DNA from 4 places in the Burkholderia cenocepacia genome. Region 1 is predicted to be linked to each of the others. Evidence: predicted binding sites of a transcription regulator. Region 1 holds the regulator's gene; each other region holds the start of a gene.
What was found. The regulator HrcA, encoded in region 1, represses chaperone genes, less so after heat shock. The targets are predictions, from matches to a motif close to TTAGCACTCNNNNNNNNNGAGTGCTAA.
Positions count from the first base shown of each region.

Region 2: a site for HrcA is predicted at 3,361-3,387, ahead of groES (co-chaperone GroES). Genes of this name have one in related genera too.
Region 3: a site for HrcA is predicted at 3,135-3,161, ahead of SY91_RS28590 (co-chaperone GroES). Genes of this name have one in related genera too.
Region 4: a site for HrcA is predicted at 3,516-3,542, ahead of rpoH (RNA polymerase sigma factor RpoH). Genes of this name have one in related genera too.

Region 1 covers NZ_CP060039.1:1,258,643-1,264,323, reverse strand. The annotation lists partial or broken gene SY91_RS05915 (thioredoxin family protein) at 1-205, opposite strand, end outside; gene grpE (nucleotide exchange factor GrpE) at 216-761, opposite strand; gene SY91_RS05905 (hypothetical protein) at 1,114-1,275, shown strand; gene SY91_RS05900 (RNA-binding S4 domain-containing protein) at 1,247-1,654, opposite strand; gene hemH (ferrochelatase) at 1,739-2,803, opposite strand; gene hrcA (heat-inducible transcriptional repressor HrcA) at 2,960-3,982, opposite strand; gene SY91_RS05885 (NAD kinase) at 4,114-5,016, shown strand; gene recN (DNA repair protein RecN) at 5,036-5,681, shown strand, end outside.
Region 2 covers NZ_CP060039.1:1,390,694-1,396,374, forward strand. The annotation lists gene SY91_RS06450 (hypothetical protein) at 1-111, shown strand, start outside; gene SY91_RS06455 (sigma-70 family RNA polymerase sigma factor) at 139-654, shown strand; gene SY91_RS06460 (anti-sigma factor family protein) at 651-1,433, shown strand; gene SY91_RS06465 (Heme/copper-type cytochrome/quinol oxidase subunit 2) at 1,460-1,882, shown strand; gene SY91_RS06470 (LolA family protein) at 1,879-2,511, shown strand; gene SY91_RS06475 (SRPBCC family protein) at 2,556-3,068, shown strand; gene groES (co-chaperone GroES) at 3,461-3,754, shown strand; gene groL (chaperonin GroEL) at 3,801-5,441, shown strand; gene SY91_RS06490 (hydroxymethylpyrimidine/phosphomethylpyrimidine kinase) at 5,587-5,681, opposite strand, start outside.
Region 3 covers NZ_CP060040.1:2,718,064-2,723,744, forward strand. The annotation lists gene SY91_RS28575 (hypothetical protein) at 6-227, opposite strand; partial or broken gene SY91_RS28580 (LysE family transporter) at 716-1,033, opposite strand; gene groL (chaperonin GroEL) at 1,159-2,799, opposite strand; gene SY91_RS28590 (co-chaperone GroES) at 2,812-3,102, opposite strand; partial or broken gene SY91_RS28595 (zinc-dependent alcohol dehydrogenase family protein) at 3,300-4,318, opposite strand; gene SY91_RS28600 (LysR substrate-binding domain-containing protein) at 4,445-5,374, shown strand; gene SY91_RS28605 (MFS transporter) at 5,528-5,681, shown strand, end outside.
Region 4 covers NZ_CP060039.1:141,908-147,588, reverse strand. The annotation lists gene cydB (cytochrome d ubiquinol oxidase subunit II) at 1-274, opposite strand, end outside; gene SY91_RS00700 (cytochrome ubiquinol oxidase subunit I) at 306-1,886, opposite strand; gene cydP (cytochrome oxidase putative small subunit CydP) at 1,876-2,157, opposite strand; gene rpoH (RNA polymerase sigma factor RpoH) at 2,518-3,453, opposite strand; gene pagL (lipid A 3-O-deacylase PagL) at 3,815-4,384, shown strand; gene SY91_RS00680 (nuclear transport factor 2 family protein) at 4,430-4,813, shown strand; gene leuA (2-isopropylmalate synthase) at 4,957-5,681, opposite strand, start outside.

The DNA of each region.
Region 1 (5,681 bases):
ACTTCAGGCCGAGCGCACGGATCGCGTCGGGCTGGGCGAGCATCGCCTTCTTCGCGATCTCGCAGTTGAAGCAGTCGACGCCCCAGAAGAACACCACGGCCAGCGCATCGCCCGCGCCGCCGACGGCCGCGTCGAAGGTGCCGGCGTCGAGCGCCTGCATGTCGAACGCGTCGAACGCGGCCGGATCGATGCCGGCGGGCACCATTTCCGCTGCCTTACTTCGACTGCGCGACGGTGACGAGCGCCGGGCGCAGCACGCGGTCGGCAATCATGTAACCCTTTTGCAGCACGGTGACGACGGTGTTCGGCTCCTGCTCGGCCGGCACCATCGAAATGGCCTGGTGCTGGTGCGGATCGAACTTCTCGCCGACCGGGTTGATCGCGACGACGCGGCCCTTCTCGAGCGCGCTCGTCAACTGGCGCAGCGTCAGCTCGACGCCTTCGCGCACCTTCGCGATGTCGCCGGAGGTATCGTTGACGGCCGCTTCCAGGCTGTCCAGCACGGGCAGCAGGTGCTCCGCGAAGCTCTCGATCGCGAACTTGTGCGCCTTCGACACGTCGTCCTGCGCGCGGCGGCGCACGTTCTCGGTCTCGGCCTTCGCCCGCAGGAAGCTTTCCTGGAGCTCGGCGACCTTGGCTTGAGCCTCCGCGAGCGCCGCGTCGGCAGCTTCGGCAGCGGGTGCGGCGCCTTGCGCCGCCTGCTTCTCGCTGCCGATGTCTTCGGCCGATGGGGTAGTCGGGTTCTCTTGCGTGTTTTCCATGTCGCTGAAAGTCGATTAGAGGTTGAAGCCAAATCGGCAACCGTCGGACGTATACCCGGCGGCACCGCACATTACTGGTGCAAATAAGGGCGAAAACTGCGATTTCAAGAGGGTCTTTCGCCGGCATTCGCCAATGCCGCGAAACAACCGCGCACTTTCCGGTGCAGGCGTCGCATAGTCCGCCGGATCGGGCGAAACGGCCTGTAACAACGCTTACCGGGCAAGGACTAGCTCCGCACAGGCCCGCTGCACTACACTCCATTCAAGCGTCGGAAAGCGTGTTTACCCTGAGCTGACCGTCGCCTGACATCCACCTGGCGCCGTTTTCACCCTTGTTGTCGAGGGGAGTACCGTGAAACTGACCTTTGCGATATCGGTGGTCGCGCTGGTACTCATTGCCGGCACCACCACCATCTGCCTGTCGGGAGCCGTCACCGACCGCACGACCGAATACGGAAGCGCGCGGGCGACGTTCGACCAGATGTTCAGCTCCCACCAGAAAATCTGTCGATGATGCGCCGGTCGCGCTTCGTCGGCCGGCCGTGCAGTTCGGCCGCCGGCTCGCGATACGTGCGGCGCCGCTCCAGTTCGGCGAGCCGCGCGGCCCGCCCCGCTTCCGTTTCCTCGTAAAGCGTCTGCGCGACGCTCGCGGGCCCGCGCACGTCGCACACGCCCAGCACGGCAATGTGCCAGACGATGCCGTCGATCGCAATCTCCACGTCGTCGCCGACCCGCACGTCCTTCGACGGCTTGACCGCCGCGCCGCCGATCTTCACGTGCCCCTTGTCGACCGCATCGGTCGCGAGCGAGCGCGTCTTGAAGAACCGGGCCGCCCACAGCCATTTGTCGATCCGCAGCTTCGCGCCCGGCTCCGTGGAAATCTTGTAGTTCATGTCAGTCTCCGCCGGGCCGCCCTGCAAAGGCCGGCCGCGCCTTCGGGCGGCAGCGGGTGCAGTGGACGCGGCAGTCGTTTCATCTCAGTTAACCGGTTCGGGCTGCGCAGCCTTGACGGGCCAGCCCTGCAGATTCTCCGCGACGATCTCGCCGAGCGCGCCGATCCACGCGGACGCGCCGTTCAGGCACGGAATCCGGTGGAAAGTCTTGCCGCCGCCGGCGAGGAACTCGTCGCGCACCTCCATGCCGATTTCCTCGATCGTCTCCAGGCAATCGGCCGTGAAGCCGGGACAGAACACGTCGGCGCGCCGCACGCCGGCCTCGCCGAATTCGCGCAGCGTCGGCGCGGTGTACGGCTGCAGCCATTCGGCCTTGCCGAAGCGCGACTGGAACGTGACGCGGCATTCGGTGGTCGACAACCCCAGCGCGGCCATCAGCAAGGCGCCCGTCTGCTGACACTGGTCGTGATACGGGTCGCCGAGATCGAGCGTGCGCTTGGGCACGCCATGGAAACTCAGCACCAGCTTGTCGCCGCCCGCGAAATCGGGCCGGCCGTGCTGCAACCAGTACTGGCGCACCTGCTCGGCCAGCGCATGGATATAGGCCGGATGGTCGGCGTAGTGCCGCACCGAGCGCACTTCCGGCTGATTGCGCATGCGCGCCAGCGCGTCGAACGCGGCATCGAAGGCGGTGGCCGTGGTCGACGCCGAGTATTGCGGATACATCGGCATCAGCAGCACGCGCTCGACGCCGGCGCGCTTGAACTGCGTGAGCGCATGCGAAATGCTCGGGCTGCCGTAGCGCATCGCGTAGTCCACCATCACGTGATAGCCGTTCGACGTGAGCAGATGCCGCACGCTGTCGGTCTGGCGCTCGGTGTATACGCGCAGCGGCGAACCCTCGGGCATCCAGACGGCCGCGTATTTCTTCGCGGACGAGCGGCCGCGCAGCGGCAGGATCAGCGTGCGCAGCAGCACCTGCCAGACGGCCTGCGGGATTTCGACGACCCGCGGGTCCGACAGGAATTCGGCCAGGTAGCGCCGTACGGCGCGCGGCGTGGGCGCGTCGGGTGTGCCGAGATTGATCAGCAGCACACCGATGCGATGGGCGGCCGCGACGCTCGAAGGCGGCTCAAGATCGAAACGCATGGGCAAGAACGTGCTCGAGGCACGGGACCGGACGGTCCTCGATTATAGCGGGCCGCCCCGTGCCGTTCGGCCGACTGTCGCCGCGAGCGACGGCGCGGCACGATAGCGGGGCGGGATCTGGCCGGCGATTGCCCGCCACCGCCGGCGGGTCACCGGTTATTGCTGGCTCAGCGTGAGCGACAGCAGGCGCGCGGTGATGTCGACGATCGGGATCACGCGGTTGTACGCCATGCGGGTCGGGCCGATCACGCCGAGCGTGCCGACGATCTGCCCGTTCACCTCGTACGGCGCGGTGACGACGCTCATTTCCTCGATCGGCACGAGCGTCGATTCGCCGCCGATGAAGATCTGCACGCCCTGGGCGTGGCTCGACACGTCGAGCAGTTGCAGGAGGCCCGTCTTTTGGTCGAATACGTCGAACAGCTTGCGCAGCCGCGCCATGTCGGAAGAAAGATCCGCCACCTCGAGCAGGTTGCGCTCGCCGGAAATCAGCACGGTGTCCTCGGTGTCGGGCACCTCGGTGCTGGCCGTCACGGCCGCGTGCATCAGCGTCGTCATGTCGCCGCGCAACTGGTCGATCTCGTCGCGCAGGCGGCGGCGCACCTCGTCGAACGACAGGCCGGCGAAATGCGCATTGATGTAGTTGGACGCCTCGGTCAGCTGCGACGGCGAATAGTCGCGCGGCGTCGCGAGCATGCGGTTCTGCACGTCGCCCTCGGGCGTGACGATGATCAGCAGGATGCGCTTGTCGGACAGGCGCATGAACTCGATCTGCTTGAACACGTGGCTGCGGCGCGGCGTCAGCACGACGCCCGCGAACTGCGACAGGTTCGACAGCACGCTCGCGGCAGCCGCGACCACCCGCTGCTGCGGCTCGCCGGCCTGCAGCGTGTTCTGCACCTGGCGCGCGACGGCCTCGGCGTCGATCGGCGCCTCGACCGTCAGCATCGTATCGACGAACAGCCGGTACCCGCGCGGCGTCGGAATGCGGCCGGCCGACGTGTGCGGGCTCGACACGAGGCCGAGTTCCTCCAGGTCGGACATCACGTTGCGGATCGTCGCCGGGCTCAGCTCGAGCCCGGAGTAACGGGACAACGTGCGCGAGCCGACCGGCTGACCGTCGGCGATATACCGTTCGATCAGGGTTTTCAGGAGGGTTCGTGCGCGAGGATCTAGCATGGTGGAAAATTTTAGCGCAACCGCGCGACTGCGGCGAGTACCGTCGGCCACCGTTGCGCGGGGCGGCCCGATCCGGCCCCGTCGGCGCACAGCCGGTTCTTTTCGTCAACGAGCTATGGTGTAATGCCGGCATGAAAACCGGTAATCAGTTCAAGACTGTCGCGCTCGTCGGCCGGAGCAACACGCCCGGCATCGCCGAACCGCTCGCCACGCTGGCGGACAGCATCGCCACGCTCGGCTTCGAGGTCGTCTTCGAAGGCGATACCGCGCGGGAAATCGGCATCGCCGGCTATCCGGCGCTCACCCCGGCCGAAATCGGGGCACGAGCGGACGTGGCGATCGTGCTCGGCGGCGACGGTACGATGCTCGGCATCGGCCGCCAGCTCGCGCCGTACCGGACCCCGCTGATCGGCATCAACCACGGGCGGCTCGGCTTCATCACCGACATCGCGGCATCCGACATGCAGGCGCTCGTGCCCGTGATGCTGGCCGGCAAGTTCGAGCGCGAGGAGCGTTCGCTGCTCGAGGCGCGGATCGTGCGCGACGGCGAACCGATCTACCACGCGCTCGCGTTCAACGACGTCGTCGTGAACCGCAGCGGCTTCTCCGGGATGGTCGAGCTGCGCGCGTCGGTCGACGGCCGCTACATGTACAACCAGCGCTCGGACGGCCTGATCGTCGCGACGCCCACCGGCTCGACCGCGTACGCGCTGTCGTCGGCCGGCCCGATCCTCCATCCGCAGCTGGCGGGCGTCGTGCTCGTGCCGATCGCGCCGCACGCGCTGTCGAACCGGCCGATCGTGCTGCCCGACGATTCGAAGATCGCGATCCAGATCGTCGGCGGCCGCGACGTCAACGTGAACTTCGACATGCAGTCGTTCACGTCGCTCGAACTGAACGATACGATCGAGGTGCGCCGCTCGAAGCACACGGTGCCGTTCCTGCACCCGATCGGTTACAGCTACTACACGACGCTGCGCAAGAAGCTGCACTGGAACGAACACGCATCGAACGAAGACGACAAGGCGTCCTGACGCCGCTGCTCCCGACACCATGCTCCGCCACCTCTCGATCCGCGACTTCGTCATCGTCGCCGCGCTCGATCTCGAATTCGACAGCGGCTTTTCCGTCTTTTCCGGCGAAACCGGCGCCGGTAAATCGATCCTGATCGACGCCCTGGCCCTCGCGCTCGGCGAACGCGCCGACGCGAGCGTCGTGCGCACCGGCTGCGGTCGCGCCGACATCACGGCCGAATTCACGCCGCACGACCGCGTCGCGCGCTGGCTCGACGAACACGCGTTCGACGCCGAGGACAGCGTGATGCTGCGCCGCGTGATCGACGCGAACGGCCGTTCGCGCGCATTCATCAACGGCACCAGCGCGACGCTCGCGCAACTGCGCGAACTCGGCGAGATGCTCGTCGACATCCACGGCCAGCACGCGCACCAGCTGCTGATGCGGCCCGACGCGCAGCGCGAGCTGTTCGACACGCATGCGGGGCTCGTCGCCGATGCCGCGAACGTCGCGCGCGCGTGGCGCGTATGGCGCGACGCGACGCAGGCGATCGACGCCGCGAAGGCGCACGAGCGCGAACTGCAGCTCGAGCGCGAAAAGCTCGCGTGGCAGCTCGCCGAACTCGACAAGCTCGCGCCGCAAGCCGGCGAATGGGACGAAGTCAGCAACGAACACAAGCGCCTGT
Region 2 (5,681 bases), 130 kb from region 1:
AAGCAGTGGGCATACCGCGGCCGCCCGCTGTATCGCTGGAAGATGGACCACAAGGCCGGCGACGCGGGCGGCGACGGAATCGGCGGCATGTGGCACGTCGCACGGCCATGACCGCGCGGCGACGCGCGAGGCATCCCGATGAGCTATGAGTCGGACCTGCTGGTGTGGCTTCCGCATCTCACGCGCTATGCGCGTGCGCTGACGGGCGAGCGCGCGTGGGCCGACGATCTCGTGCAGGACACGCTCGAGCGTGCGCTGAACCGGCCGCCGCGCGACGGCGGCAACCTGCGCGCGTGGTTGCTGACGCTGTTGCTGCACCGCTTCATCGATCAGTTGCGCGCGCGGCACGAGATCGCGGTCGACGACGCGACGGCGCCGTGGCAGACGATGGCCGCGCCGGTCGGCGAGGTCGGCGGCCTGGAGTTGCGCGACGTGCAGCGCGCGCTGTACCGGCTGCCGGTCGAGCAGCGCGAGGTGCTGCTGCTGGTCGCGCTCGAGGAGTTGAGCTATCGCGATGCCGCGCAAGTGCTCGGCGTGCCGGTCGGCACGGTGATGTCGCGGCTCGCGCGGGCGCGCGCGCAGATGCGCGCGTTGCTGTCGGACGCGCCGTTGTCGCACGGCACGGCCACGTTACGGGTGATCGGGAAGCCATGATGGACGATCCGCGCAAGCCTTCGAACCAGCAGGACGACGATGCGTCGGCGCAACTGCTGTCCGCATTGCTGGACGGCGAACTGTCCGGGCACGAGCGGCGCGAGGTGCTTGAGCGCCTGCAGTCCGATCCGCAGGAAGCTGAACGATTCGCGCACTACCGTGCGCAGCGCGATGCGCTGAAGGCGCTGTTCCCGCTGCCGGCCGCCGCGCCCGCGTTGTTCGTGCAGCGCCGCGCGCCGCGCTGGCGCGCCGTCGCCCACGCGTTCGCGGGGCTGGCGGCCGGGCTGCTGATCGGTGTCGTGCTGCATGCGGGCTGGCTGGCGTTCGGTCGCGAACCGGCGTTCGCCGCGCGCGCGGATGTCGCGTACGCCGTGTACGCCGCCGACCGCGAGCATCCGGTGGAAGTCGGTGCGGCCGATCCCAAGCGTCTCGCCGCGTGGCTGTCGGCGCGCATCGGCCGGCCGGTACGCGCGCCGTCGTTCGGCGAATACGGTTACGCGCTGCTGGGCGGTCGATTGCTGCCCGGCGACGCGGGGCCGGCCGCGCAGCTCATGTACCAGCGCGCGGACGGCGCGCGCGTGACGCTGTACATGACCGCATACGATGCGCATCGCCTCGCGCCGCGGGCGATGTCGGCCGACGGTCGATACACGTATTTCTGGTCGGATCGCGGCATGGGTTATGCGCTGTCCGGCCGTGGCGACGAACGGCGTCTGCGCGAACTCGCGATCGACGCATGCGGCGCGCTGGGCGGGCCGACCGACGCGTGGAAGGGATGACGTGCGGTGCCCGCAGGGAGCAGGCGATGAAGACGGCGATGATGAAGGGACTCGTGCTGGCGGCGTTCGTCGTGGGCACGATGCTTGCGCAAGCGCAGGGCGATGCACTCGTGCGCGTGCCGGTCGATGCCGATGGCGTGCAGCGCGTGACGATCGTCGGCGGCAGCTATTTCTTCCGGCCGAACCACGTGATCGTCCGCGCGCATGTGCCGGTCGAGCTGACCGTATCGGCCGAGCCCGGCGTGGTGCCGCACAGCTTCGAGATCGACGCGCCGCCGCAGGCGGGCATCGCGGTGCATACCGAGCTCGGCACCACGCCGAGAACGTTTCGTTTCACGCCGCAGCAGCCGGGCCGGTTCGCCTACTATTGCACGCACCGGCTGCTGTTTTTCCGCAGCCATCGCGAGCGCGGGATGGAAGGCGTACTCGATGTCGAGGCGGCGCCGTGATCGCCGCGTTGCTGGCCGCGAGCCTGATAGGAGCGAGCATGACAGCCGATCCCGTGACCGTCGCGCAGTCGCATTTCGACCACGTCCGCTCGTACCGCGCGACGATTCGTTCGTCGGCGCGCGACGGCGAGCGCACCGAAATCCGCTACGCGTACCTGAAGCCGGGCTTCGTCCGGATGGATTTCGTGTCGCCGCATCGCGGCGCGGTGCTCGCGTACGATCCCGGCGACGGCAAGGTGCGGCTGCGCCCGTTCGGTACGCATGCGCCGCCCGCGCTGACGCTGTCGCCGTCCAATCCGCTCGTGCGCGACCGCACCGGCCACCGGGTCGACCGCTCGGACGTCGGCGAACTGCTGCGCAACGTGCATGCGCTGCAGCAGGGCGGCGCGACGGTGACCGAAGGCGAGGAGGCCGTCGGCGGCCGGACCGCGCTGCGCGTGCTGGTCACGGGCGCGCCCGCGCACGCGGTCGACGGCGTGCATCGCTACCGGCTGTGGCTCGACGCCGCGGACGGTTTTCCGCTGAAGGTCATCAGCTACGCGAACGATGACGACACGCCGCTCGAAACCGTGACGCTCGATGACGTGGAGATCGACGTCGCGTTTCCCGAGCGTTTCTTCGCGCCCTGACGGCGCGCCGATCCGCGTTCCAGAACGCGCATGCCGGAGGCTGCATGGCGGAATACCGGTTTTCGACGACCTGGCGGGTAGATGCGCCGCTCGCGGCGGTCTGGGATGCGATCTATCAGGTCGACCGCTGGCCCGACTGGTGGAAGGGCGCGGTGCGCACCGTCGAGCTCGAGCCGGGCGACGCGCGCGGCGTCGGCGCCTTGCACCGGTATACATGGAAGGGCGCGCTGCCCTACCGGCTGACCTTCGACATGCGCGTGCGGCGCGTCGAGCGGCCGCATGTGCTCGAAGGCCATGCGAGCGGCGCGATCGAGGGCGACGGACGCTGGTCGTTCGCCGCCGCCGGCGCGCGCACCGTCGTGCGCTACGACTGGCACATCCGCACGCATGGCTGGATGAACTGGCTGGAGCCGCTGGCACGGCCGCTGTTCCGATGGAATCACGACGTCGTGATGCGCGAGGGCGCGAAGGGGCTCGCGCGGCGGCTGGCCACGACCGTCGAGACGGAGGGCCGGACCTTCCGGCCGCTGCCGGACGCGGACTGCGCCGACGCGTGAAAGCGGCCCGGCGACGCCGGCGAACGAGCACGTCGCGGCAGACGAAATCGGCGTCCGCACGGTTTTTTCGATGCGATGTCATCGGTCTCAGGAACTCCGGGCTTACCCGGTGTCCAAACGGGGCTGGATGAGCGGCGCGGGCCGCGCGGGCCCGTCTGCGGGGGTGGTTGTGCTCGGCAATATATTGTTTTAAAAGGGTTTTTTGCTGTTTTCGTGGTTTTTCCCGCCGCGTCGCCGCCTCGAAAATTCCTCTGGTTCCCCTTCTTGAATTTGTCAAAACCCGTCCATATAATTAGCACTCGCTGCACGAGAGTGCTAACAATTCTCTGCCGGGCGATAAGCCGGGCAGATTCCCTAAGCGTTCTTCAATCTCAGTCAAGAGAGGAGTGAATATGAACCTTCGTCCTTTGCACGATCGCGTGATCGTCAAGCGCCTGGATCAGGAAACCAAGACCGCCTCGGGCATCGTGATCCCCGACGCCGCTGCTGAAAAGCCGGATCAGGGCGAAGTCCTGGCGATCGGCCCGGGCAAGCGCGACGACAAGGGCGCCCCGATCGCGCTCGACGTGAAGGTCGGCGATCGTGTCCTGTTCGGCAAGTACGCAGGTCAGACCGTGAAGGTCGACGGCCAGGAACTGCTGGTCATGCGCGAAGAAGACATCATGGCCGTGGTCAACGCCAAGTAAGCGTCCTCCGACGGTACATATTCCCAAGAATTCAAGGAGTTAGAAGATGGCAGCTAAAGACGTCGTATTCGGCGATTCCGCCCGTTCGAAGATGGTCGAAGGCGTGAACATTCTCGCCAACGCAGTCAAGGTCACGTTGGGTCCGAAGGGCCGCAACGTCGTGCTCGAGCGCAGCTTCGGCGGCCCGACGGTCACCAAGGACGGTGTGTCGGTCGCGAAGGAAATCGAGCTGAAGGACAAGCTTCAGAACATGGGCGCGCAAATGGTCAAGGAAGTCGCTTCCAAGACCAGCGACAACGCAGGCGACGGCACGACGACGGCAACCGTCCTCGCGCAATCGATCGTTCGCGAAGGCATGAAGTACGTCGCATCGGGCATGAACCCGATGGACCTGAAGCGCGGCATCGACAAGGCAGTCGCAGCGGCTGTCGAAGAGCTGAAGAAGATCAGCAAGCCGTGCACGACCAACAAGGAAATCGCACAGGTCGGCTCGATCTCGGCGAACAGCGATTCGTCGATCGGCGATCGCATCGCTGAAGCGATGGACAAGGTCGGCAAGGAAGGCGTGATCACCGTCGAAGACGGCAAGTCGCTGGCCGACGAGCTCGACGTCGTCGAAGGCATGCAGTTCGACCGCGGCTACCTGTCGCCGTACTTCATCAACAACCCGGACAAGCAAGTCGCCGTCCTCGACAACCCGTTCGTGCTGCTGCACGACAAGAAGGTGTCGAACATCCGTGATCTGCTGCCGGTGCTCGAGCAAGTCGCGAAGGCTGGCCGTCCGCTGCTGATCATCGCAGAAGACGTCGAAGGCGAAGCACTCGCGACGCTGGTCGTCAACAACATCCGCGGCATCCTGAAGACCGTCGCGGTCAAGGCGCCGGGCTTCGGCGATCGTCGCAAGGCGATGCTGGAAGACATCGCGATCCTGACCGGCGGTCAAGTCGTCGCGGAAGAAACCGGCCTGACGCTCGAGAAGGCAACGCTGGCAGAACTGGGCCAGGCGAAGCGCATCGAAGTGGGCAAGGAAAACACGACGATCATCGACGGTGCAGGCGAAGCCGTGAACATCGAAGCACGCGTGAAGCAAGTGCGCGCGCAAATCGAGGAAGCGACGTCGGACTACGACCGTGAAAAGCTGCAAGAGCGCGTGGCCAAGCTGGCAGGCGGCGTTGCAGTGATCAAGGTCGGTGCTGCGACCGAAGTCGAAATGAAGGAAAAGAAGGCACGTGTCGAAGACGCACTGCACGCAACCCGCGCAGCTGTGGAAGAAGGCATCGTGGCAGGCGGCGGCGTCGCGCTGATCCGCGCTCGTACCGCGATCGCAGGCCTGACCGGCGCGAACGCCGACCAGAACGCCGGCATCAAGATCGTGCTGCGCGCAATGGAAGAGCCGCTGCGCCAGATCGTCACGAACGGCGGCGAAGAAGCCAGCGTCGTGGTGGCGGCAGTTGCTGCAGGCAAGGGCAACTACGGCTACAACGCAGCAACGGGCGAGTACGTCGACATGGTTGAAGCCGGCGTCGTCGACCCGACCAAGGTCACGCGCACCGCACTGCAGAACGCAGCTTCGGTTGCAGGCCTGCTGCTGACGACGGACGCAGCTGTCGCAGAACTGCCGAAGGAAGACGCACCGATGCCGGGCGGCATGCCGGGCGGCATGGGCGGCATGGGCATGGACATGTAATCGACTTCGGTCGATGGTGTCCGGAGCGCGCAGCGATGTGCGTTCCAGCCAAAAGAAAAGACCCGCAGCGATGCGGGTCTTTTTTATTTGCACGTGAAATTCGGCATGCCGTTCGCGGCGGCGGGACCTGCCCGCCGCGCGCAGCTCAATGCCTGTGCGACGTCCTCGGCACCGGGTCGGCCTTCACGGCCGGCGGCGTGTCGGACTCGTCGTTGCTGCGCGCCCAGAAGAACCGGTCGG
Region 3 (5,681 bases), on a different replicon from region 1:
ACACCTCAGGTTCCCGACAGCACGAACGGCAGCGTCGTCAGCAGAAACACTGAAATGCCGACGACCGGCGCGCCCGATGCGATTGCCGCGAACGCCACGATGGCACTTGCCAGCACGAGCGTTCTCGACACCCGGCGGTGTCGGCCGTGCGCCGTCGTCCGGTCCTCGCGCAGAGCAGGGGTTCGCGCGCCGATCACGTGTTTCCAGAACGTCAAGCCCAGCATCATTCCTTTGCTCCTGTATGAAAGACGATCGAGACGGGGCGCGCGCGGCTTCGGAAGCGAGAATCCCCATGAATAAAATCAGTGATGCAAAATAAATGGATCGGATCGGCAGACCGATGACGTGCCGTTACGCGGAACGTGTCGCACGCATTGCGATGTGCGATGCGGGACGACCGCATCGACGTCGTGTTCAAGCATGCACGGGAAGGGCCACGGCGCGCACCGTCCGCCTGTCGGCGGGACGGTGGCTCGGGAAGGAGACGCAGGCGTCCGGCCTGTCAGGCGGAGAAGCAACCCGGAGGACGAGGACTTCGGATGCGCATGGCGCGTGCTCGGTAGTGGATGGCGAATCCATTCTAGCGAACGGATGCGCGGGCGCAAGTAAAAAGGTCGTAAAGGTGGGTGAATCGCCGGTTACGCACGCGCCGGAGACGGGGTGCGTCGGGCCGGTATGGCCGGTGAGCGTTCGAGACGGACGAGTACGCCGCGAATCAACGTCCGGCCAGCATCCGCCCACCCACTGCCATCAGCAACAGTCCGGCGGCCGTATCGAGCGCGGCCTTGCGCCGGACCAGCAACCGGCGCACCGACGGACGCGACGCGAGCAGCGCCATCGTGCAATACCACGCAGCCGGGGTCGCGACCGACAGCACGACGACCGACAGATCGACCCACGCCGGCGCATGGGCCGGCGCCCTCAGCGCGAAGATACTGCCGTAGAATGCGACGGACTTCGGGTTCGTCATGCTGGCGACGTAGCCTTTTCTCGCCGCGCGCCAGTCGGACGTCGCGGCCGGTGCGGCAATCGGTCCGCCGGCAATCGTATTGCGTCGCGCCAAAGTACACAACGCGTGACGACTTTCGTCGCCACGCGTTGCAGGGTCCTGCGCGGCCGCACGCACGCCGGCGAACCGGCGCGCACGCTGCTGCGTCGTCAGAAATCGAACCCCGGCCCGCCCGCACCCGGGCCGCCCGGTGCGGCGGCCGGCGCCGCATCCTTCGGCGCTTCGTACACGGTCGCATCGGTCGTCAGCAGCAGCCCGGCCACCGACGCCGCGTTTTGCAGCGCGGTGCGCGTGACCTTGGTCGGATCGAGCACGCCCGATTCGACGAGATCGCCGTACTCGCCCGTCTGCGCGTTGTAGCCGAAATTGCCCGTGCCTTCCGCGACCTTCGCGACGACGACGCTCGCTTCCTCGCCCGCATTCGTGACGATCTGGCGCAGCGGTTCCTCGAGCGCGCGCAGCACGATCTTGATGCCCGCGTCCTGATCGGCGTTCGCGCCCTTCAGTTCGCGGATCGCCTGCCGCACGCGGATCAGCGCGACGCCGCCGCCCGGCACGATGCCTTCCTCGACGGCCGCGCGCGTGGCGTGCAGCGCGTCGTCGACGCGATCCTTCTTCTCCTTCACCTCGATTTCGGTCGCGCCGCCGACCTTGATCACCGCCACGCCGCCCGCGAGCTTCGCGACGCGTTCCTGCAGCTTCTCGCGATCGTAGTCGGAGGTGGCCTCTTCGATCTGCACGCGGATCTGCTTCACGCGCGCTTCGATGTTCTTCGCATCGCCCGCGCCGTCGATCACCGTGGTGTTTTCCTTGCCGACCTCGATGCGCTTCGCCTGGCCCAGTTCGGCCAGCGTCGCCTTCTCGAGCGTCAGGCCCGTTTCCTCGGCGATCACCTGGCCGCCGGTGAGGATCGCGATGTCCTCGAGCAGCGCCTTGCGGCGATCGCCGAAGCCCGGCGCCTTGACCGCGACCGTCTTCAGGATGCCGCGGATGTTGTTCACGACGAGCGTCGCGAGCGCTTCGCCTTCGACGTCTTCCGCGATGATCAGCAGTGGCCGGCCCGACTTGGCGACCTGTTCGAGCACCGGCAGCAAGTCGCGGATGTTCGAGATCTTCTTGTCGTGCAGCAGGATGTACGGGCTTTCGATCTCGGCGATCTGCTTGTCCGGATTGTTGATGAAATACGGCGACAGGTAGCCGCGATCGAATTGCAGCCCTTCGACGACGTCGAGCTCGTCGGCGAGCGACTTGCCGTCCTCGACCGTGATCACGCCTTCCTTGCCGACGCGGTCGATCGCTTCCGCGATGCGCTGGCCGATCGACTCCTCGCCGTTCGCGGAGATCGTCGCGACCTGCGCGATTTCCTTGCTCGTGGTGGTCGGCTTGCTGATCTTCTTCAATTCCTCGACGGCCGACGTGACGGCCTTGTCGATGCCGCGCTTCAGGTCGAGCGGATTGAGCCCGGCCGCCACGTATTTCTGGCCTTCACGGACGATCGCCTGCGCGAGCACGGTGGCCGTGGTCGTGCCGTCGCCGGCCGCGTCGCTGGTGCGCGACGCGACTTCCTTCACGAGTTGCGCGCCGATGTTCTGCAGCTTGTCCGCGAGTTCGATTTCCTTCGCGACCGACACGCCGTCCTTCGTGACGACGGGCGCGCCGAAGCTGCGTTCGAGCACGACGTTGCGGCCTTTCGGGCCGAGCGTGACCTTCACCGCGTTCGCGAGGATGTTCACGCCTTCGGTCAGCTTCGACCGTGCGATGTCGCTGAAAAGAATTTCCTTGGCTGCCATGATTGCGCTCCGTTATTGATTGACGACCGCGACGATGTCTTCTTCGCGCAGCACGAGAAACTCGTTGCCGTCCACCTTGACGGCTTGCCCCGCGTACTTGCCGAACAGCACGCGTTCACCGACCTGCAGATCGGGTACGATGCGCTGGCCGTCCGTGTCCTTGCGGCCGGGGCCGACGGCGATAACTTCGCCCTGGTCGGGCTTTTCGGCGGCGCTGTCGGGGATCACGATGCCCGACGCGGTGGTGGTTTCCTGATCGAGTCGCTTCACGATCACGCGATCGTGCAAGGGGCGTAGGCTCATTTTTTCGTCCTGTCCTGTTCTGTCGAAATTGGCTGGCACTCTTTAACAGAGAGTGCTGACGAGTATAAAAATGCGCGGCGGCGCGATCCAATAACGGATTCCGAAAAGCATTTGCGCGGATACGCTTTGGACGGGAGGGCGGGGAAGGGAGGATGCGAGGGATGGCGAATGAAGGCGACTTGCGCCGCCTTCGTTCGTTACTGCGCGACGCGAATCACCACCTTGCCGAAGTGCTGCCCCGATTGCAGGTGCGCATACGCTTGCGGCGCTTCGTCGAAGCCGAACACACGATCGACCACCGGCTTGATCCGTTTCGCGTCGACGAGGCGCGCGACGTCGTCGAGCATCGCGCGGCTGCCGACCATGAAGCCGTGCAGTTGCTTGACGCCGCCGATCAGCGGCAGCAGATCGAGTACCGGCCCGCCGAAGCTGCTGAGGCCCCGATGATCGACACGATGCCGCCGAGCTTCGTCGCGGCGATCGAGCGCGGCAGCGTATCGCGGCCGCCGACTTCGACGACGAGATCCGCGCCCGCGCCGCCGGTGAGCCGCAATACTTCATGTTGCCATTCGGGCGTCGTCCGATAGTTGACCGTTGCGTCCGCACCGAGTGCGCGGGCGCGTTCGAGCTTCACATCGCTCGACGACGTGACGATCGTGCGCAACCCCGTGGCCTGCGCGAGCTGCAGCGCGATGATCGATACGCCGCCCGTGCCGAGCAGCACGACGGTCGCGCCCGGCTTCAATCCGCCGCCGACGAACAGCGCGTTCCACGCGGTGATGCCCGCGCACGACAGCGTCGCCGCTTCGTCGTAGTCGAGATGCGGGGGAATCGCGACCAGCGCGGTTTCGTCGGCGACGAAGCGTTCGGCCAGCACGCCATCGAATTGCGCGCCGGGCGAACCCGACACTTTGTGCGGCGTCGGCGGCCCGTCGATCCAGCGCGGGAAGTAGGTGTTGATCACGCGGTCGCCCGGCTTGAAGCGCGTGACGTCGCGGCCGGTCTCGACCACTTCGCCGGCGCCGTCGGCGACCGGGATCAGCGCTTCCTTGCCGATACCCAGATAGTCGCCGCGCGCGAACATCAGGTCGCGATAGTTCAGCGCGGCCGAGTGGATCTTCACGACGACGTCGGTCGGCCCGACCGCGCGCGGCGTCGCGTCGATGCGCCGGAGCCCGGCAAGGCCGTCGCCCGGTTTGAGATGCCATGCATGCATGTCGACTCCTTTTCGAGATAGTCCGGACTATCATAGTGTTGCGCAGGCGGACGCATTGGCGAGAATTCGGCCAACGATTGTCGCCAGCATGGACACAACCCTGTCATCGCACCGGAGCGGAGCGGCATGGATGAACGGCTGAGAGGCGTCGCCGAATTCGTCGACGTGGTGGAATCGGGCAGCTTCGCGGCGGCGGCGCTGCGCCTCGGCATGACGCGCTCGGCCGTCGCGAAGATCGTCGCGCGGCTCGAATTGCGTCTCGGCGCGCGGCTCCTGCAGCGCACGACGCGCCAGCTCGGCCTGACCGACGAAGGGCTCGTCTATTACGAGCAGTGCCGGCGGCTGCTGGCCGAACTCGGCGAGACGGAAGCCGCGCTCGACGCGGGCCGCCGCGAGCCGGCCGGGCGCGTGCGCGTCAGCGTGCCCGTGCTGTTCGGGCGGCAGTGCGTGGCGCCCGTCGTGCGGCGTCTCGTCGAGCGTCATCCGCGGCTCGAAATCGACATGTCGTTCAGCGATCGCGTGGCCGACCTCGTCAACGACGGTTTCGATCTGGCCGTGCGCATCGGCGAGCTGGCCGATACGAGCGCGCTGGTCGGCCGCAAGCTCGGCGTGCAGCGCATGGGCATCTGCGCATCGCCCGCGTATCTCGTGCGTCACGGCCGGCCGGCGGGGCTCGACGAACTGGCGTCACACGTCGGCATCGCGTATTCGCGCGGCGGACAGCCGACACCATGGCGAGTCATCGGCGCGGACGGCGCGGTGCACGACCATCGCGCGACCGGCCGCCTGCGGTTCGACGACCTGCAGGCGATCGCCGATGCGGCCGCCGCCGGCGCGGGCCTCGCGTGGCTGCCGTGCTGGCTGATGGCGCCGTACTTGCGCGACGGCCGTCTCGCGCTCGTGATGGACAGCAACAGCGTGTCGGGCGCCGAGGTGTTCGCGGTGCGGCCGGCGGCGCGCCACGTGCCGTCGAAGGTGCGGGCCGTCGTCGATGCGCTGGTCGACGAGATTCCGCACATGCTGGCGTCCGACGACGCAAACGGGGCGCGCGCATGACGACGGCGCGACAACCCGGCTGGCCGCGCATCGCGCCCGCTCGCGTCTCATATATCGAGAACACATCCCGGTAATTGACGCGAATTTCACGGGGCTCCTAGACTGGCTTGCATGACGCCGCGCCTCACGCGAGACGATCCAGGAGACATGCCGATGACCGCCACCGCCCCGCAGTTGCACGCCGCGACGATGCGACGCCTGAACCTGCGCCTGATTCCGTTCCTGATGCTGCTGTACCTCGTCGCGTATATCGACCGCTCGAACATCTCGGTCGCGGCGTTGCAGATGAATGCCGACCTCGGTCTCA
Region 4 (5,681 bases), 1.1 Mb from region 1:
CGAGCAGCATCGCGAAGTAGAAGCCGGAGAACGACGCCGCATAGACGAGCGGCCAGGCCGCGAACATCGCGCCGCCGGCCGTGATCAGCCACACCTGGTTGCCTTCCCAGGTCGCGCCGACCGTGTTGACGATGATGCGGCGCTCCTCGTCGGTCTTGCCGAGGAACGGCAGCAGCGCGGTCGCGCCCATGTCGAAGCCGTCGGTGACGGCGAAGCCGATCAGCAGCACGCCGACGAGCAGCCACCAGATCAGCTTGAGAGTTGCATAGTCCATAGCGATTCCTTGTTCGGTTGCGAGGGCGTGCTCAGACCGCGGCCCGCTCGCCGGCAGCGGCGAGTTCGTGGTGATAGCGGCCGGTATGCAGCGACGACGGGCCGAGGCGTGCGTACTTGAACATCAGCTTGATCTCGATGACGAACAGCGCGGTGTAGAACAGGATGAAGCCGGCGAGGCTCAGGTACAGGTCGCTCGGCTGCAGGCTCGACGCGGACAGGTGCGTCGGCAGCACGCCGGCGATCGTCCACGGCTGGCGGCCGAGCTCGGCGACGATCCAGCCGAATTCGATCGCGATCCACGGCAGCGGGATCGCCCACACCGCGTAGCGCAGGAACCAGCGGCGGTTGTCCTGCAGCAGTTGCCGCCGCGCGCAGAACCAGAACGCGGCAACGAACGTCGCGACGAACAGGAAGCCGAGGAACACCATGATCCGGAACGAGAAGAACACCGGCGCGACGGGCGGGATCGTCTTCTTCGCGGCGGCCTTGATCTGCTCGGGCGTCGCGTCGGTCACGTTCGGCGTGAACTGCTTGAGCATCAGCCCGTAGCCGAGATACTGCTTGTGCTGGTCGAACAGCGCGCGGGTCGCGTCGCTCGTGTCGCCCTGCTTGAGCTTCTGCAGCGCGCCGTACGCGATCATCCCGCTCTGGATGTGCTCCTCGCTGTGCTTCGCGAGATCGCGCAGGCCGATCACCGGTTCGTCGATCGAGCGCGTCGCGATCAGGCCGAGCGCGTACGGGATCTTGATCGCGTAGTCGGTGCGCTGTTCCTCCTGGTTCGGGATGCCGATCAGCGTGAACGACGCGGGCGCCGGCTGGGTTTCCCATTCGGATTCGATCGCGGCGAGCTTCATCTTCTGCACTTCGCCGGTCGTATAGCCAGATTCGTCGCCGAGCACGATCACGCAGAGCGTCGCCGCGAGGCCGAAGCCGGCCGCGACCGCGAACGAGCGCAGCGCGAAGTCGACGTCGCGTTTCTTCAGCAGGTACCACGACGACACGCCGAGCACGAACATCGCCGCCGACACGTAGCCGGCCGACACCGTGTGCACGAACTTCACCTGCGCGACCGGGTTGAACAGCACGTCGAACAGACTCGTCATCTCCATGCGCATCGTCTGGTAGTTGAACTCGGCGCCGACCGGGTTGTTCATCCAGCCGTTCGCGACGAGAATCCACAGCGCCGACAGGTTCGAGCCCAGCGCGACGAGGAACGTGACGATCAGGTGCTTGACCTTCGACAGGCGGTTCCAGCCGAAGAAGAACAGGCCGACGAACGTCGATTCGAGGAAGAACGCCATCAGGCCTTCGACCGCGAGCGGCACGCCGAAGATGTCGCCGACGTAGTGCGAGTAGTACGACCAGTTCGTGCCGAACTGGAATTCGAGCGTGATGCCGGTCGTCACGCCCATCGCGAAGTTGATCCCGAACAGCTTGCCCCAGAACTGGGTCATGTCCTTGTAGACCTGCTTGCCGGTCATCACGTAGACGGCTTCCATGATGACGAGCAGCCAGGACAGGCCGAGCGTCAGCGGCACGAACAGGAAGTGGTAGAGCGCCGTGATGCCGAACTGTAGGCGTGACAGATCGACGACTTCACTACTTATCATGGTGGTCTCCCTCGGTAGAGGCGGGCGCCGGCACCGAGAGCAGCTTCTCGGCGACGGCGGCAGGCGGCAACGACATGTGCTCGGCCTGCGGATGATTGAAGAATGCGTATTTGAGCGACATCAGGAGGATCAGCTTGACGATCAGCACCAGGGTGATGTCGCGGGCGAGGGTCGGTCCGCGTGCCCACGCGGCGATGCGCGCACGCCAGCCAATCGTGCCGGCCGGCCGCGAAGGCGGCGCAGGCTCTTTATTGATCGAGATCAAGGCGATTATCCTGAATCGATTTACGTCGGATTGGGGGCGACTTTACGTCGGATTTATGACGGCCGTGAAGCTGTTTTAATCCTTTTGCGCCTGACATGCCAATTTTAAAAGGACTGCTTTCCGATGCCGAGTGCTGCGCTGCGGCAGACCGTCGCGAAACGTGGGGTAAAAATTGAGGTGGATCAAGGTTATGCGGAAGGGCACCGCAAATGGCGTAATACCCGATGAATCAGGTCAATTAATCGGCGAAGAAACGGAGCGTGAAGCGCGTTGAAAAGCGGGGGAAAAGCAGCGGAAAAACGGACGAAAAAAAACCGCTGCCGGGCAGGCAGCGGTTTTCGATGAAGCGCTCTAAATCGCCGGGATTTACGCGTATTCGGCGAGGGCCGTGCGCATCTTCTTCATCGCGCTCGCTTCGATCTGGCGGATGCGTTCCGCCGACACACCGAACTCGGCGGCGAGATCGTGCAGCGTCGAGCCGCCCGAGCCATCGTCGTCGACGTGCAGCCAGCGCGCCTCGATGATGCGGCGGCTGCGCGCGTCGAGCGCGTCGAGCGCCTGCGCGATGCCGTCCGTCTGCAGCATGTCGCGTTGACGTGCGGCCAGCACGGCGGTCGGCTCGTTGTGCGAGTCGGCCAGGTAGGCGATCGGCGCGTACGACTCCTCGCCGTCTTCCACCTGGCCTTCGAGCGCGATGTCGCCGCCCGACAGGCGCGTTTCCATCTCGGTGACTTCCTCGCGCTTGACGTTGAGCTCCTGCGCGAGGCCGTCGATTTCCTCGGGCGTCATCGCCTGCATGCTCTTCTTGTGGCTGCGCAGGTTGAAGAACAGCTTGCGCTGCGCCTTCGTGGTCGCGACCTTCACCATGCGCCAGTTGCGCAGGATGTACTCGTGGATCTCGGCCTTGATCCAGTGAATCGCATACGACACCAGGCGCACGTTTTGCGCCGGGTCGAACCGCTTCACGGCTTTCATCAGGCCGATGTTGCCTTCCTGGATCAGGTCGCCGTGCGGCAGGCCGTAGCCGAGATAGTTGCGCGCGATCGACACGACGAGACGCAGGTGCGACAGCACGAGGCGGCGCGCCGCGTCGAGGTTGTTGTCCTCGCGGAATTCGGTTGCGTAGCGGCGTTCCTCTTCGGCGGTCAGCAGCGGAATGCGATTGACGGCCTGGATGTACGCGTCGATGTTGCCGAGCTGGCCGGGCAACATCGATTGGGCTGCGAGCGCCAGCGAGCCTGCCGATTCGGCCTTGGCCGGCGTCGGGCTCAGCGTGTTCGGGAGGGTCAGGGCGTGGCTCACTAAAAAACTCCTTTGGAATCAGGGACAAGCCCCCGGTCTCGAATGAGATTCCGTGGGTCATCTTAGCACTCCCGCAATACGAGTGCTAATTCCTTAGAGCGGGCGGGGGCATCGGAGTTCCCCGTTTTTCTATCGAACCGGTTGAGTCGATAGTCTATTCTGCGACAGGGGCGGGGCCACGAAGTTCCGTAACCCGTTGTTTCTGATGGGAATCAGTAGACGATTTCGATTTTTGTCGTTTTGGAAGCAAACAATTTCGCTTCGTGATGCCGATCCGAAAAGTCCTTTACCATACCATTCAGTTCGCTCGGGCCCGGCCGTTGCGGCAGGCTCCATTCAACCCACAAAGTTGGAGTGTCAGATGAACAATAAGAAGAATCGCCGGCCCGGCAGCCGGCTGGTGCTGCATGCGATGCTGGCAGCGTCTCTTCTGGGCGGATCCGCTGCGGCTTTCGCGGATCGATGGGGGATCCAGGCGGGCGGCGGGTTTTCGGATCGTCGCGGGATCGACAAGGCCGATATCGGCGTGGTGTGGGACCCGGGCTGGAACTGGTGGGAAATCGGCGGCTGGCACTTCGCGTTCGTCGTCGAAGGGCACGCCGGCTACTGGCACACGGGCGGCAACGTCCATGGCAACATCGGCGAGTTCGGCGTCACGCCGATGTTCCGTTTCATCAAGAGCAGCGGGCAGATTCGCCCGTTCATCGAGGCGGGCGGCGGCGTCCGGCTTCTGACGCACCCGACGATCTCGGACAATTTCTCGCTGTCGACGGCGTTCCAGTTCGCGCCGACGGGCGGCGTGGGCGTGCAGTTCGGCCAACGGCAACAGTATCAGGTCGGCTATCGGTTCGAACATGTGTCTAACGCGGGTATCAAAGAGCCGAATCCTGGTATAAATTTCCACCAGTTCTACCTGCAGTACAACTTCTGATCCGTACGCCCGTGCAAGGCGGGCGCGTTGCCGAGGAGTCAGGCGATGGCGAAGGTGGTCGATGCGATCCGCGCGCTCGAGCGCGACCGGTTCCGGGCGATGGTGGACGGCGACGGGGAGGCGCTCGCCGCGCTGCTGTCGGACAAGGTGTTTTTCGTCCACACCAACGGCAAGCGCGAAACCAAGCAGCAGTTCATCGACGCCATCGTCGCCGGCCGCCGCCGCTATCGCCAGATCGAAATCCAGTCGCAGGACGTGCTGCCGGTCGGCGACGAGACCTGCGTCGTCACCGGCCGCGCGTTGATCGAGATGGAAACGAACAACGGCGGCCTCGTCTTCCCGATTGCCTATACGTCCGTCCACACGCACGACCAGGGCCGCTGGTGCCTGTTCGCGTGGCAGGCGACGCGGTGCGCGACCGAGACGTGAGCGCGGGTGCCGCGCCTTTTCATGTCCCGACCGAAGCGGCCTTCTGAGCCGCTTTTTGCTGCCTCGTGCGGCGCGGATCGCGCGGCGCACGGGCGGTCACGCACCGCTCGCTGACCTTTCAACCCTGCATCGAAGCCCGGCGCTCAGGCCGCCGCGCGTCGATCGGCGCAGTGCCATGCCGAGCGGTTGATCGCGCTGACGACCGCATCGAGTGCCGCGCTCGCCGCATCGGCGTGCACGCCGACCCCGTGCCGCAGCGGCGCGTCGCCGACCCGGCAGCCGACCGATACCGCGATCCGGCCGTCCGCGGTGCGCGTGTGTTCACACGACGCGACGTCGATCGCGGCGCCGGCGGCCGCCGCAAATGCCGCGGCGAAACGTCGCACGGCGTCGTCGGGCGTCGCGTCGGCGGCGGGCGCCACCGCGATCTCGCGGTTTTGCCAGCGCGCGCTGCTGCCGTGGCGTGCGGCCGGGCCGTCGGTCTCGAAGAATTCGCGGGAGAACAGCGCGCAGATCGCGTCGCCCGTCACTTCCTCGCCCGACGCGTCGGCGAGCGTCTGCACCGCATGACTGAACTCGATCTGGACGCGACGCGTCGGCGTGAAGCCCATCCCGCGCTCGAGCAGGAACGTCGCGCCGCCCTTGCCGGACTGGCTGTTCACGCGGATCACCGCGTCATAGCTGCGGCCGAGGTCGGCCGGGTCGATCGGCAGGTACGGGACCTCCCAGATCGCATCGGGACGCTGCTGCGCAAAACCCTTGCGGATCGCGTCCTGGTGCGAGCCCGAGAACGCGGTGAACACGAGATCGCCCGCGTACGGGTGGCGCGGATGCACGGGAATCTGGTTGCAGCGCTCGACGACGCGGC